DNA from 4 places in the Candidatus Symbiopectobacterium sp. NZEC135 genome. Region 4 is predicted to be linked to each of the others. Evidence: predicted binding sites of a transcription regulator. Region 4 holds the regulator's gene; each other region holds the start of a gene.
What was found. The regulator Fur, encoded in region 4, represses iron uptake genes when iron is present. The targets are predictions, from matches to a motif close to ATAATAATGAGAACNACTATCAA.
Positions count from the first base shown of each region.

Region 1: the regulator Fur is predicted to act here: its motif matches at 1,842-1,864, upstream of J5224_RS06455 (siderophore-interacting protein).
Region 2: the regulator Fur is predicted to act here: its motif matches at 1,386-1,408, upstream of J5224_RS16310 (siderophore-interacting protein).
Region 3: the regulator Fur is predicted to act here: its motif matches at 1,553-1,575, upstream of ftnA (non-heme ferritin).

Region 1 is NZ_JAGFPF010000007.1:91,161-94,335, reverse strand. It holds gene J5224_RS06465 (DUF481 domain-containing protein) at 1-822, shown strand, start outside; gene J5224_RS06460 (gamma-glutamylcyclotransferase) at 921-1,619, opposite strand; gene J5224_RS06455 (siderophore-interacting protein) at 1,928-2,758, shown strand; gene chaA (sodium-potassium/proton antiporter ChaA) at 3,058-3,175, shown strand, end outside.
Region 2 is NZ_JAGFPF010000035.1:28,574-31,748, reverse strand. It holds gene J5224_RS16320 (hypothetical protein) at 46-438, opposite strand; gene J5224_RS16315 (hypothetical protein) at 546-971, opposite strand; gene J5224_RS16310 (siderophore-interacting protein) at 1,491-2,399, shown strand; gene ppa (inorganic diphosphatase) at 2,465-2,992, opposite strand; gene plsY (glycerol-3-phosphate 1-O-acyltransferase PlsY) at 3,087-3,175, opposite strand, start outside.
Region 3 is NZ_JAGFPF010000011.1:37,407-40,581, reverse strand. It holds gene J5224_RS08545 (CAP-Gly protein) at 1-672, shown strand, start outside; gene J5224_RS08540 (DUF2158 domain-containing protein) at 695-874, shown strand; gene ftnA (non-heme ferritin) at 920-1,426, opposite strand; gene J5224_RS08530 (DNA polymerase III subunit theta) at 1,792-2,022, shown strand; gene J5224_RS08525 (S9 family peptidase) at 2,307-3,175, opposite strand, start outside.
Region 4 is NZ_JAGFPF010000004.1:86,208-89,382, forward strand. It holds gene J5224_RS04045 (methyl-accepting chemotaxis protein) at 1-381, opposite strand, end outside; gene fldA (flavodoxin FldA) at 836-1,363, shown strand; gene fur (ferric iron uptake transcriptional regulator) at 1,700-2,146, shown strand; gene glnS (glutamine--tRNA ligase) at 2,226-3,175, opposite strand, start outside.

The DNA.
Region 1 (3,175 bases), on a different contig from region 4:
TTAGTGATTCAGGGCGAACGCTATGAAAACGGCGTGCTGTATCCGAACCTGAAAGCGGGTGAAACCCGTTCCGTCGTCGGCGCGCCAGCCGGTGCAGGTCAAGGTGAACAAACGCTGGCGCTGACCAATATCAAATCCATCGTTGCCGCGAAACCGTTGGTCACTGACTTCTCTTGGAAAGGTAACATCGACGCAGGGATGTCACACAAGAAAAGCTCTACCGAAACAGAAAACTACGACGTAAACCTCGATACGCGGATGCGCCACGGCACCTGGCGTCACAACGTGGATGCGACTTACCACGAAGCCACCGAGAATGATGTGCGCAGCACCAAGAATGCCTCCGGTGAATACGCACTGGATAAATTTCTTGATGAGCAATGGTTCGTCCAGTCCCGTTACTACTACAAACGCGACTGGATCGAGAACATCAAGGTCAACCGCTCGTTCGGTCTTGGTCCCGGTTACCAGTTCTGGGACAATGATTTAGGCGCGTTCTCTCTGACGTCTCTGGTCAACAGCCAAACCTTTACCTATCAGAATGAAGCGGAAGGCAAAGAAGACAACTTCTACTCTGCCGGTCTGAAATGGGCCTATAACCGCTATCTGTACAGTAAAACTATTGAAGCCTTCACCAACGGTGAAGTTGGGCGTTCATTCGATGGTACTGCACCCATCTATTTGAAAGCGGAAGGCGGCTTGCGCTTCAAGTTGACCGACTGGTCTTCATTGAGTATGCGCGTGGTGCGCACCCGCATCGAAAGTAATCAAGGGAATGTGGACGATACCATGTATACGCTGGGCCTTGGCGTAGGCTGGTAATCCGATTCGTCGCCATTGGCTGATGTATTACGGTCAATGGCGACGCGGTACGATGTTGTTCGATGCTGTATTAACTAACGCTAAGCGGATTAACGCAGCTAAACGCCCCACCAGTCCCCCTGCTGTGGATGTGCCTGCTTCGCCTGCTCCTGTAGCTCTCGCACCCGCTGTGCCAGCGCCGTTAAGCATTCATCGGTCATACCGTGTTTATTGAGCGCCTCTTCCAGTGCAAACAGATACTGTGCGTTGGTTCCCAGCGGACCGCTGGCTTTGGCAATCAAGGGAGCAACACGGTGTATGCAGGTATCCGCTTCAATCAGCGGATGCTGCTCTTGCGAAACAAACACCAGCGCCGTGAGTGTCTCGCCGTTTTGGCAGTGCAGATCGCACCATTCCGGGCGGTAGCAACCGGTGATCATCTCGCGCTTCCACAGCAGTTCCAGATCTTCACGCAGTGAGGCCTCCGGCAAACGAAATGCCATCCCCGTCGTTTTCCCACCGGGCGTTAATGCCAGCATGCGGCCCGGTTGCGCTGCCGTACCGCGCCCTGCCGTAAGGCGCAGGCAAAATGCACGCTGCCAGCCTGAAAGTGTGGCCAAACGGGCTTCCTCCGGGGTAAATACCGGATTCCACATCAGCGAGCCATAACCAAAAACCCACACCGGGCTATCAGGGCGACGCGATAGCGTCTGGTTCAGGGAGTCCGCTCGCTGCGAAGGCGTGAGCAACAAGTTTTCTTCGATACAACCAAAAGACGTACCACAATCAGCCTTTTGTAAAAAATCGCGTGTTAACAATACCTTAAAACCCCCAACAGCCAATAACCTAACGATAACCGCCGCGTTCTTTCTAACAAAAACAGCGTAACTGCTTAAATTTTCTGCAACTCGTGCCAGAATATGCCATTTTTTGTGTGGCAATCAAGCTTGATCTTAATCACAAAGGGTTAATGTAACGCTGGAATCGTAACAAAAAAGGATGGACCGCGTTTTTTTAGCCAAGCGTGCTTTTTACCTGTTACTAAAATGATAATCACTATCATCAACATGCTATGATGTTGTCCATCAAATCAATAATGATATCGGCTGAATGATGGAGAAATTTAATGGCTCATCCGACAGGTTTTCGCCCAGCCCAACCCCGATTAATCCAGGTTAAACGCATCACCGATCTCTCACCGCACCTGCGCTGCATCACCTTTCACAGCGACACACTGCACGACTACCCGGCTGACGGACGACATGCTGCGCATATCAAACTGTTTTTAGCGCGTCCCGGCCAGAAAGCGCCTACGTTACCCACAGTGGGTGAGCGAGGTCCGCAATGGCCTGAAGGCGAAGCGCGCCCTGTCGTGCGCACGTATACTATTTATGCCTTCCGACCCGAATTGGGCGAAGTCGATGTTGCCTTTGCCCTGCACGACCACGGCGGACCCGCCGTCACGTTTGCCCGCAACGCGCAGCCCGGAGACAGCATAGGCATAACTCAACCGGGTGGTCCGCACCCGATGCTGCCTGCGTCCAGCGCCTATTATCTGGCAGGCGACCCCTCTTCGCTGCCCGCTATTGCGGCGTTGCTCGGTGCGCTGCCCCCCGATGCCACTGGCCATGCCGTTATCCGCATCGACAGCGAGGCCGATCGTCTGCCAATGACCGCCCCCAGTGGCCTCAGCGTGCATTGGGTGGTCGGCTCGACCGCTAGCACGGATACGTTGTTGCAACAGTTCCACGCTGTGACGCGCGATATTGATGCCAGCCGCGCATTTTTCTGGCTGGCGGGTGAAGACCGTATCGTGGTGCAACTGCGCCGTTACGTGCGCAGAGAACTCAAAGCTGAGAGAAATCAGCTTTACGCTGTGCCATATTGGCGTGAAGGGTTAAACGAAGAGGATTATCACCCGAAACGTCATGATGTTATGGATAATCCGGATGACTGATCGGGATAAATTTCACTAGCCACATCAATACAGTGGAGAGAAAACTGCATAATTCTCTTCACTTTCCCTCTTTTTTCCACCAAGAATGTAAAATTACTTAAAATCTCCCGTCTGCTGCGCGCATTCTGCTAATCTGCTTCTGTTTTTTAGGCTATAAATATTTATAAGCCACTTTTTCCGCAACGTCACACCCTTGCACATGGATTGCCATCGCTACCCACCTGGCACCAGTGAAGAGAACAATAAGGCGTGCGGCACTGCTAGTGAGATTCAATACTTTTGATAAGGAGCCACCTGCCATGAAGTCGCACACCGAGGTGATCAAAACGCGTCACCACGAATATTCCCTGATCTTCCCCATTATCGCGCTGTTTGTGTTGTTGCAATGGAGCGATGCACAAAACCTGATGGCTATCC
Region 2 (3,175 bases), on a different contig from region 4:
CGATTAATATTTTTATCAAATTCCTTTTGGCATATCTGTTATTTTTTAAATAAGATTGGTTCGTGGAATAACAATGCTCTCTGGCATTGGAATGCTCCCCCAGGAAAATGGAACAGTAGATGCAATTACACTGATTATTCCAGTGGATGTTGCTGTTTCGAATAATTGCATTTGCATTGAGCCATTTCTAATGATAGCTTCTGCAAATCTTGGTGTTATATTAATGTCATTAGGGTATAGCACTGCTTCTGTACTGGTATATATGTGGTTGGAGGGCGATATTGGCGGCGGTGTTATTTGTGCGTTTGTGGAATTTAATTGATATATAACACCCAGTTGGTTGCTAAAGTCAATGCTCAGGAAAACTGTATGTTGATTTTCAATAGTAGTGTCTACTTTTAGTAATGCATTTCCTGAAATGTAATTTATTATTGACATTTTGGATTCCTCATTATTTTATGATATTATTTCGTTTTGAAAAAATATGTTTATTAAAGAATGCTCTGTTTCAGTGGTGTTTGTGCATAATTTAATGCCCTTATTTTCTAAGGGAGTACATTATTTTCTAACCATATAATATCCATGCGGTTGCTGATAACGTTTGGCAAGCAAACGTTAGAGGGAGCCGTTTTCATGAAATCGGATATTGAGTTTAAATAACCAATTAGTTCTGTTGATTCCGGGAAAGAGTAATATCGAATTTGTAAAGATCCTTCGATAATTGTGGCTGTGCAACTTGTAGGTAAATGTTCTGAAAAATCAAAATTAGCAAGCACGTTTACAGCGCCAGTATAAATATCACCAACATTAAACTCTGGGTTAAAATGTGAAAAATTACCCTCTGTTTTTGCTGTGAATGGTAATATATTGGGCGAAAATGCTATGCTTATACTAACAATATTTCCTTTGTTAGGGATAGTTTTTAACTCAAGGTATAATGTGCCTTTTACGGGGGGGGTGTTGTAATGCATAAATAATTTCCTCTAATAATTTAGTGATGGGCCTAGGTTTTTTAATGCACTCATACGATGATAATGATCAGGCTTTCGATACTAAGTCCATTTTTTGCCATCCATTTTAAAAGGGTAGCGCTGGAAGTTAATAAATGATGTTTTTTTTAAATCAATGTCGGGTATTTGTTATTTTTTGCATCTGAGTCACACTAATTGTCAATGTGGCTAATGTTTTTGGCTTTAATGGTTTCTTTTATAATCATGTGTAAATAAATAGTTGTTCTTAAATTAATGTATTTAAAATGCAGCATATCATTGACATGCTAGTGATATTAATCGATTGAATGAGATTGATATTTCACGTCTGTCATTTCGACTCGTTCCTGATAAAACGATTTTATCGTGGTGAACCGTCGATAAATATCCATTAAGGCAATAATGCTTCTCATTATCAATGTCGAATGCTAAGGTAACCCGTCCTCTGAGGACGACGAAGGGCCATTCTGGCTGCCCCTGCGGGATACGATGAGAAAGGTCATGGCAGATAAACAGAAGTACCGCATTTTTAACGTTGTTCTGGCGTATAAGACTTACCTGACCCCTTCCCTGATGCGCTGCGTGTTCTCCGGCGAATCGGTACGTCAGATGAAAATGGATGCGCCGGATCAACGCATCAAGCTGTTGCTCCCACCTGCCGAGGGCGTTTACCCCGATTTGCCGGACAGTGATGAGTGGTATCGTCAGTGGCTGGCGCTGCCCAAGGCGCAGCGGCCGGTGATGCGCACTTATACTCTGCGCGAGGTAGATGCGGCTAACGGTGAAATGGCGGTAGAGTTTGTGGTTCATGGCACCGAAGGGCCAGCGTCTGCCTGGGCAATACAGGCGCAACCGGGGGATGCATTGCGCATTGTTGCACCGTGCGTCGGGGAGTATGAGGGCGATAGCGGCGGCTATGAGTGGTTGCCACCCGCGGAAATGGCCCATGCCTTGTTAATTGGCGATGAAACGGCATTGCCTGCTATCAAGGGCATTCTGGAACAGTTGGCGCAGCAGTCGCATCCCGTGCAGGTGCAGGCGTTTATCGAAGTGCCGCTGGAGGCCGACTGTGTGGATATGAGTGCCTTTACCTTTGCCGAGGTACACTGGCTGCCGCGTAAGCCGCAGGGTGCCTCTTACGGTGAACGACTGCTGCACAGCGTGCGAACGCATGTGCGTTTGCCGGATATACGCGCGGAAGCAGAGACGACCGAATTGCATGAAGTGGCAGAAGGTGAGTTGCTGTGGGAGTCGGCCAGTCAGACGCACGGTCAGTTCTTTGGCTGGGTGGCGGCGGAGTCTTCGGTGGTGAAAAACCTGCGGCGTTACTTATCCGGTGAACGTCAGGTGCCACGCGATATCATCACGTTTATGGCCTACTGGAGCCGCGAACGGCAGCGCGATGCATGAGGATTGCTGAAAAGAAAACGGCGAGGAGATCCCCGCCGTTAGATACGTTGCGCCGTGCGCTACGCTTATTTTTTCGCGCGTTCGAAGGAGGCAACGATCTCGGCTTTGGCCGCGTCTACGTTTTCCCAACCTTCTACTTTCACCCATTTGCCTTTTTCCAGCGCTTTGTATTGCTCGAAGAAGTGGGCGATTTGGCCGCGCAGCAGTTCCGGCAGGTCGTTCACATCGTTGATGTGATCGTATTCTTTGCTCAGTTTGGTGTGCGGCACGGCAACCACTTTGGCATCTTCACCGGATTCGTCGGTCATTTTCAGCACGCCAACCGGACGGCAGCGGATCACTGAGCCGGGTTGCAGCGGATACGGAGTCGGCACCAGCACGTCAACCGGGTCACCGTCCAGAGACAGGGTGTTGTTGATGTAACCGTAGTTGCACGGATAGAACATGGCAGTTGCCATGAAACGGTCTACAAACAGGGCACCGGTTTCTTTATCGACTTCGTATTTGATGGGGTCAGCGTTGGCCGGGATCTCAATGACTACATAGATATCATCCGGCAGTGATTTGCCCGCCGGGACGTTGATCAAACTCATGTCTGTTTCCTTTTTTCTAACGTCAGAAATGGAGTGGCGGACATTATAGCCAACCCATTGGTAAAGTGCTGCGGTTTTTCAATCTCAGTGGCGTTTAGTCAGCGTCATCGTGTGGCGGGGTTTCTTCTTTGCTACGGCGCTTCCAAATCTTGCTTTCCTGCCCGCGCCACAGACGTTGAATAT
Region 3 (3,175 bases), on a different contig from region 4:
GCCTTAGGCTCAATCGCATCTGCGACAAGTTCGATGATTTCCAGTGGTGGCGAAGCACTGGGCCATGGGCTTTCTCGCGTAGGGGATGCGGGGCAAAATGGGTTTGAGGAGATCATGCTTGATACGCACCTCTCAAGCGATGGCTTACAGAATGAGGTAGAAAATGCGTTAGTTAAATCAGGTATCCCTACATTACAACCCGATTATCTCAAACGACAATTACAAGGCGCTAAACAGGATATTATGTTGGCTGCACGCCGCATGGCGGTGGGTACAGAGCCGGGTGAACAGGTTGCCGCCCAATTAACCGAGAAACTTGCGCAACGGAGTAAAACCATTGCAGCCAGTATTAATCGCGATGATATCAAGCGCGCGTTAGCGCAAAATACCGATCTGACACCCGTTGAGGCAGATCGGGCGGTCGAAAACATTATCAGTGCACGCGATCGTATGGTAAAAGAAGTCAACGAGCGCCTTAGCGAAGCACAGCAAAATATACAACAGGCTCAGCAGCGCTATGAGGATTGGAAAAAGCAAGCCATTGAACAGGCGGACCAGATGTCAAAAGCGGCGGCAAAAGCGGCGCTGTGGTCCTTTATCGCACTGCTGATCGGTGCCGTCATCAGTACCCTTGCGGGGGCCTGGGGCGCGAAAAGCAAGCGTCATGTGTAGTATGAGGCAAAAGGTGGTTGCGATGTTTAAACCCGGAGATATCGTTCAAAGCAAAACTGGCGGACCAAGAATGCGGGTGCTTAGCGTAGAGAACGACAAGCTTTACTGTGCGAGAATTGACGATCCTATTGAGAAAGAGATAGAAATCAGCGTTGATAGCGTCTCGCTTTACCGCGAGGAAGGCAATTTCGGCGTGTGTTAATGCACATACCCTTCAGGCCAGGCCTGAAGGGTATGTAATAAAGCATTACTGCTGGGTCGGTGCACTCGTCATTTTCTTCAGGTCTTGATCGATAAAGAACAGACCCCCTTGCGCAGTACTTACCAATGCCAGTTTGTCGAGAATGGACTTGAACAATTTCTCTTCTTCATGCTGCTCAGCAACATACCATTGCAAGAAATTGAACGTTGAATAATCCTGCTGCGTCATTGCCGCATGAGCCAATTCATTGATTTTGCGCGTAATTAATTGCTCATGCTCATAGGTTTGCTCAAACACGTCAGCCAGTGACGCAAAATCAACCGGCGGCGCAGCGATGGCCCCCAGTATTGGCATACTGCCGGTATCATCCAGATAGTTGAAGAGGCGTTGCATATGCTCCATCTCTTCTTGGGAATGTGTTTTCAGGAATGCTGACGCACCTTCAAAACCTTTATCGCCACACCATGCGCTCATTTGCAGATATAAATTAGCAGAATAGAATTCCAGGTTTAGCTGATCGTTTAGTTGTTGAATCATCTCTTTTTTAAGCATCTTTCATTCCCTCTGATTGGCAGGTGAGTCAATTTTTTCCATTATGCCTTGCTGTTAAAAAATAAAAAACATTTTATTATCAATATAATTAACATTAAAAATAAATCATTATTAATCATCAACATAAAATAATTGATAACGATTTTCAATTTCATGAAATCGTTATTTTACGCATCTATTTGAGAATGGTTTTTATTTCATTTCAACGTACTTTCGGACATTTATAAAAACCGCCACTTAAATTTAATAATCTAAAAAATAATCATTCTTTTTTAGAAACGGGTCATGAAGCAATACCCGCGTATGCCCGCCAGGCAAAAAAATGCTATCATGCGCGCTCACTGACGGCCCTGAGGATAAGAACAATGACGTATAATCTGGCTAACCTTTCTGCGCAAGAGATGGATAAAGTGAATGTTGATCTCGCAGCCTCTGGCGTGGCGTTCAAGGAGCGGTACAACATGCCCGTCATTCCAGAAGTGGTTGAAAGAGAGCAACCGGAGCATCTGCGTGACTATTTTCGTGAACGCATCGCGTTCTACCGCCAACGTTCGTTGCAGTTCTCCCGCCTCCCCTACGAACCCAAGGCAAAATAGCCTGAAATTTGCTGTCCAAAGCACTTTTTCGCTTGCATGTTACGTCTAACAGGCGGTTAATGGTGAAGCAAACCACCTTTTACCGAGAGAGGCAAATCAAATGAGTAAAGGCATGGACAGCAAGAAGAACAGCAAGAAAAAACCGGCAAAGACCGCAGCAGAAAAACGGGCGGATAAACGGTCTAAACGCGCTCAGCAAACCGATACGGTGAGCTGATGCCTTAGCACGCTGAACGGGTAATCCCGCACTCAGCGGGATTACTCCAGTCACTAACCCTTTATTTTTACTTCTCTTCAACCATTAGCAAAAATGCGTATTCCAGCGCAATGTCTTCGTATTGTTTGAAGCGCCCCGATTTCCCCCCGTGCCCGGCGTCCATATCGGTTAACAACAGCAACAGGTTGTCGTCAGTTTTCAGCTCACGCAATTTGGCCACCCATTTGGCGGGCTCCCAATACTGAACTTGCGAGTCGTGCAGCCCGGTGGTAATCAACAGGTGCGGGTAGGCTTGAGCACTGACATTGTCGTAAGGGCTGTAACTTTTGATGTAGTCATAATAATGCGACTCACCGGGGTTCCCCCACTCGTCATATTCCCCGGTCGTCAAAGGAATTGACTCATCAAGCATGGTAGTCAGCACATCGACAAACGGCACCTGTGCCACCACACCTTTAAACAGCTCAGGGGCCAGATTAATCACCGTCCCCATCAACAAGCCCCCGGCACTGCCGCCCATGGCATAAAGCTGCTTTTCATTACCATATCCCTGTGCCACCAATGCACGGGAGATATCAATAAAATCAGTAAAGGAGTGCATTTTATTGAGCAGGCGGCCATCGTCGTACCATTGCTGCCCCAACTCCCCGCCACCGCGAATGTGGGTTAACGCAAACACAAACCCTCGGTCGAGCAGGCTAAGGCGACTCACGCTAAAATCCGGTTCCATGCTGCTACCGTAGGCACCGTAGCCGTACACCAGTAACGGATTATTGCCGGGTTGGTAACGGTCACGGCGATACACCAGCGACACCGGTACTTCAACGCCATCGCGCACAGTGATCCACAGACGTTCGCTGCAATAATCCGAAGCGGAGAAGTGTTTGACCTCAGCCTGTTTGAGCAGGCGCTGTTCACCGCTGTCCAGATTAATCT
Region 4 (3,175 bases):
GTTACCCCAATCGCGCACCACTGCCTCAGCCAGCGCGGCATCCAGCCCCGCATGATCGATACTGCTAAAGGTAGCCAAGTCGGATTTCAGATTATTCAATGCCGTCAATGCTGACGCCTGTTCTTTATCCGCCAGCGTGTTTTCACCAGTGCGACGCCAATCCACCACACGTGCTAAACGGGTCACCATACGAAAGTATTGATCGTTGCCCTGATTGACTAAATTCATGTTATGAACCAGTAAGGTGCTAGTCTGTGAAGTTGTGGTCATCTCCTTGAAGGAGAAAATGGTGTAGACGGAAACACCGCCCCACAGCACACAGAAAACCCCTAAAACCCATAACATTGCCGTTCTGATGGCGATGTTTCTCAAGAATTGCATAAGCAAGCTCCAGATATAAAATAACGTGCGGTAGGGTTATTATTTTTAAAAAAATCATCAGGTTTGAAACAATCCCCAAAGGGGAAAACGCGCGATGCCTTACGCCTACAAGCACACGGCGAACCTTCTAGTTTCATCGTCAATATTAAAAGAATATTTAGTAGTTTCCCTCCGTGATCTACAGCACGCTGTCACTAAAAAATAGTGATTAGTGATATTTTTCACAAAGATAGGGCAATGGGTGCTAACTATGTCGCCGCTAAAGTAATTAAAGAAACTGGCGATATGGCAAAAAAGAACTATCCGATAAATACCCTTGTTTAATAGCGGTTATTTCCACTTTTGGCCAGGGGAAAGATACAAGTTTCTCCCACCCCCAGCGTCTGATACTATTACTTGATATGTAGGTGATAAACCGCACCATACCATTAAGAATAAAGAGGTTATTTTATCCATGGCACTCATAGGCATTTTCTTTGGCAGTGACACCGGCAATACCGAAAACATTGCCAAGACAATCCAACAGCAACTGGGCAGTGATGTTGCAGAGGTTCATGACATCGCCAAAAGCAGCAAAGAAGATATCGAAGCGTTTGATATCCTGCTGCTTGGCATTCCGACTTGGTACTATGGTGAGGCCCAGTGTGACTGGGACGATTTCTTTCCGACACTAGAAGAAATTGATTTCAATGGAAAAATTGTTGCCCTGTTTGGCTGTGGCGACCAGGAAGACTACGCAGAATACTTTTGTGACGCGATGGGAACGCTGCGCGATATCATTGAACCGCGCGGGGCAACGATTGTCGGCAACTGGTCAACCGAAGGTTACTATTTTGAAGCGTCTAAAGGGCTGGCAGACGATAACCACTTCATCGGTCTGGCTATTGATGAAGATCGTCAACCTGAACTGACCGGTGAACGCGTGAGTGCCTGGGTCAAACAAATCAGCGAAGAACTCAACCTGAAAGCGCTGGTGGGTTGATCGCCCCCTGTTTTACACAGAAGCCCTGACAGCAATGTCAGGGCTTTATTAATAGATAAAACCGATTAAATTAATAGAAACATTTTTTTAACTTCCCGGTCTAAGCCTGTACAATAGTACCCATCGGTTTTGTACGTTTATCAATTTTCTCCATTTTACAACAAGAGATTGCGCGCGAATGCACACTTTCTTTATGGAGACGGTATTGTTAACATCCCATGGTTTTCATTTTTAATGCGCGGTTCTATAATTGAGACGCCATTACAATTTTTGAGCCGACCGATGTCATAGGCTTAATTGCCCCCATCGACGAGAAAGCAACAGGACTAAACCCGCATGACTGACAATAACACCGCATTAAAGAAGGCCGGCTTGAAAGTCACTCTGCCAAGACTGAAGATTCTGGAAGTGTTGCAGGATCCGGAGTGTCATCACGTCAGCGCGGAAGATTTGTATAAAAAACTGATAGATATGGGCGAAGAAATCGGTCTGGCGACCGTTTATCGCGTGCTTAACCAGTTTGATGATGCCGGTATTGTCACCCGTCATAATTTTGAAGGTGGTAAGTCAGTGTTCGAGCTGACACAACAACACCATCATGACCATCTTATTTGCCTGGATTGCGGACGCGTTATTGAATTCCGTGATGAATCTATCGAAGTGCGTCAGCGCGAAATCGCAGACAGACACGGTATTAAACTGACTAACCACAGTTTGTACTTGTATGGCCATTGCAGTACGGGCGACTGCCGCGAAGAAGAAACGCTCCACGACCCGAAATAAGCCAGGCTTTGTTCTGATTGATGCCGTAAAAAAACCGCCCAAAAAACAGGCGGTTTTTTCATTTCAGTCAGCGTTGGCCTCAACCAACCCAAGTATCACGCAGACCTACCGTACGGTTAAACACCAGATGTGTTTCGCTTGAATAACGGCGATCGGCACAGAAATATCCTTCGCGTTCAAACTGATACGCTTTTTCCACTTCTGCTTTTACCAAACTCGGCTCAACAAAGCCCTGAGCCACTTTTAGCGAATCCGGGTTAATCGTTGCAAGGAAGTCATCCGCAGCGCCTGGATTTGGCACGCTGAATAGACGATCGTAAAGGCGGAATTCAGCTGGCAGCGCATGTGCGGCAGAAACCCAATGGATAACCCCCTTCACTTTACGCCCGTCAGCCGGGTCTTTACTCAAGGTTTCGGCATCATAGGTGCAATATAGCGCGGTGATAACACCCTGTTCATCTTTCTCAACGCGTTCCGCCTTGATGACATACGCATTGCGCAAGCGCACTTCTTTACCCAGCACCAGACGCTTGTACTGTTTGTTCGCTTCTTCACGGAAATCGGCACGATCGATATAAATCTCACGGCTGAACGGCACCTGACGCGTGCCCATTTCCGGCTGATTCGGGTGATTTGGCATGGAAACCCACTCTTCGTGGCCTTCTGGCAGGTTCTCGATAATCACTTTTACCGGATCCAACACCGCCATGGCGCGCGGTGCATGCTCATTCAGGTCATCACGAATACAGGATTCCAACGCCGCCATTTCGACATTATTGTCCTGTTTGGTCACGCCGATACGACGACAGAATTCGCGCACGGAAGCGGCAGTGTAACCACGGCGACGCAGGCCGGAGATAGTCGGCATGCGGGGATCGTCCCACCCTTCAACCACTTTTTCAGTCACCAACTGATTCAGTTTGCGTTTAGACATCACCGCATATTCCAGATTCAAGCGCGAGAATTCATACTGGCGCGGATGACAAGGAATGGTGATATTGTCCAACACCCAATCATACAGGCGTCGGT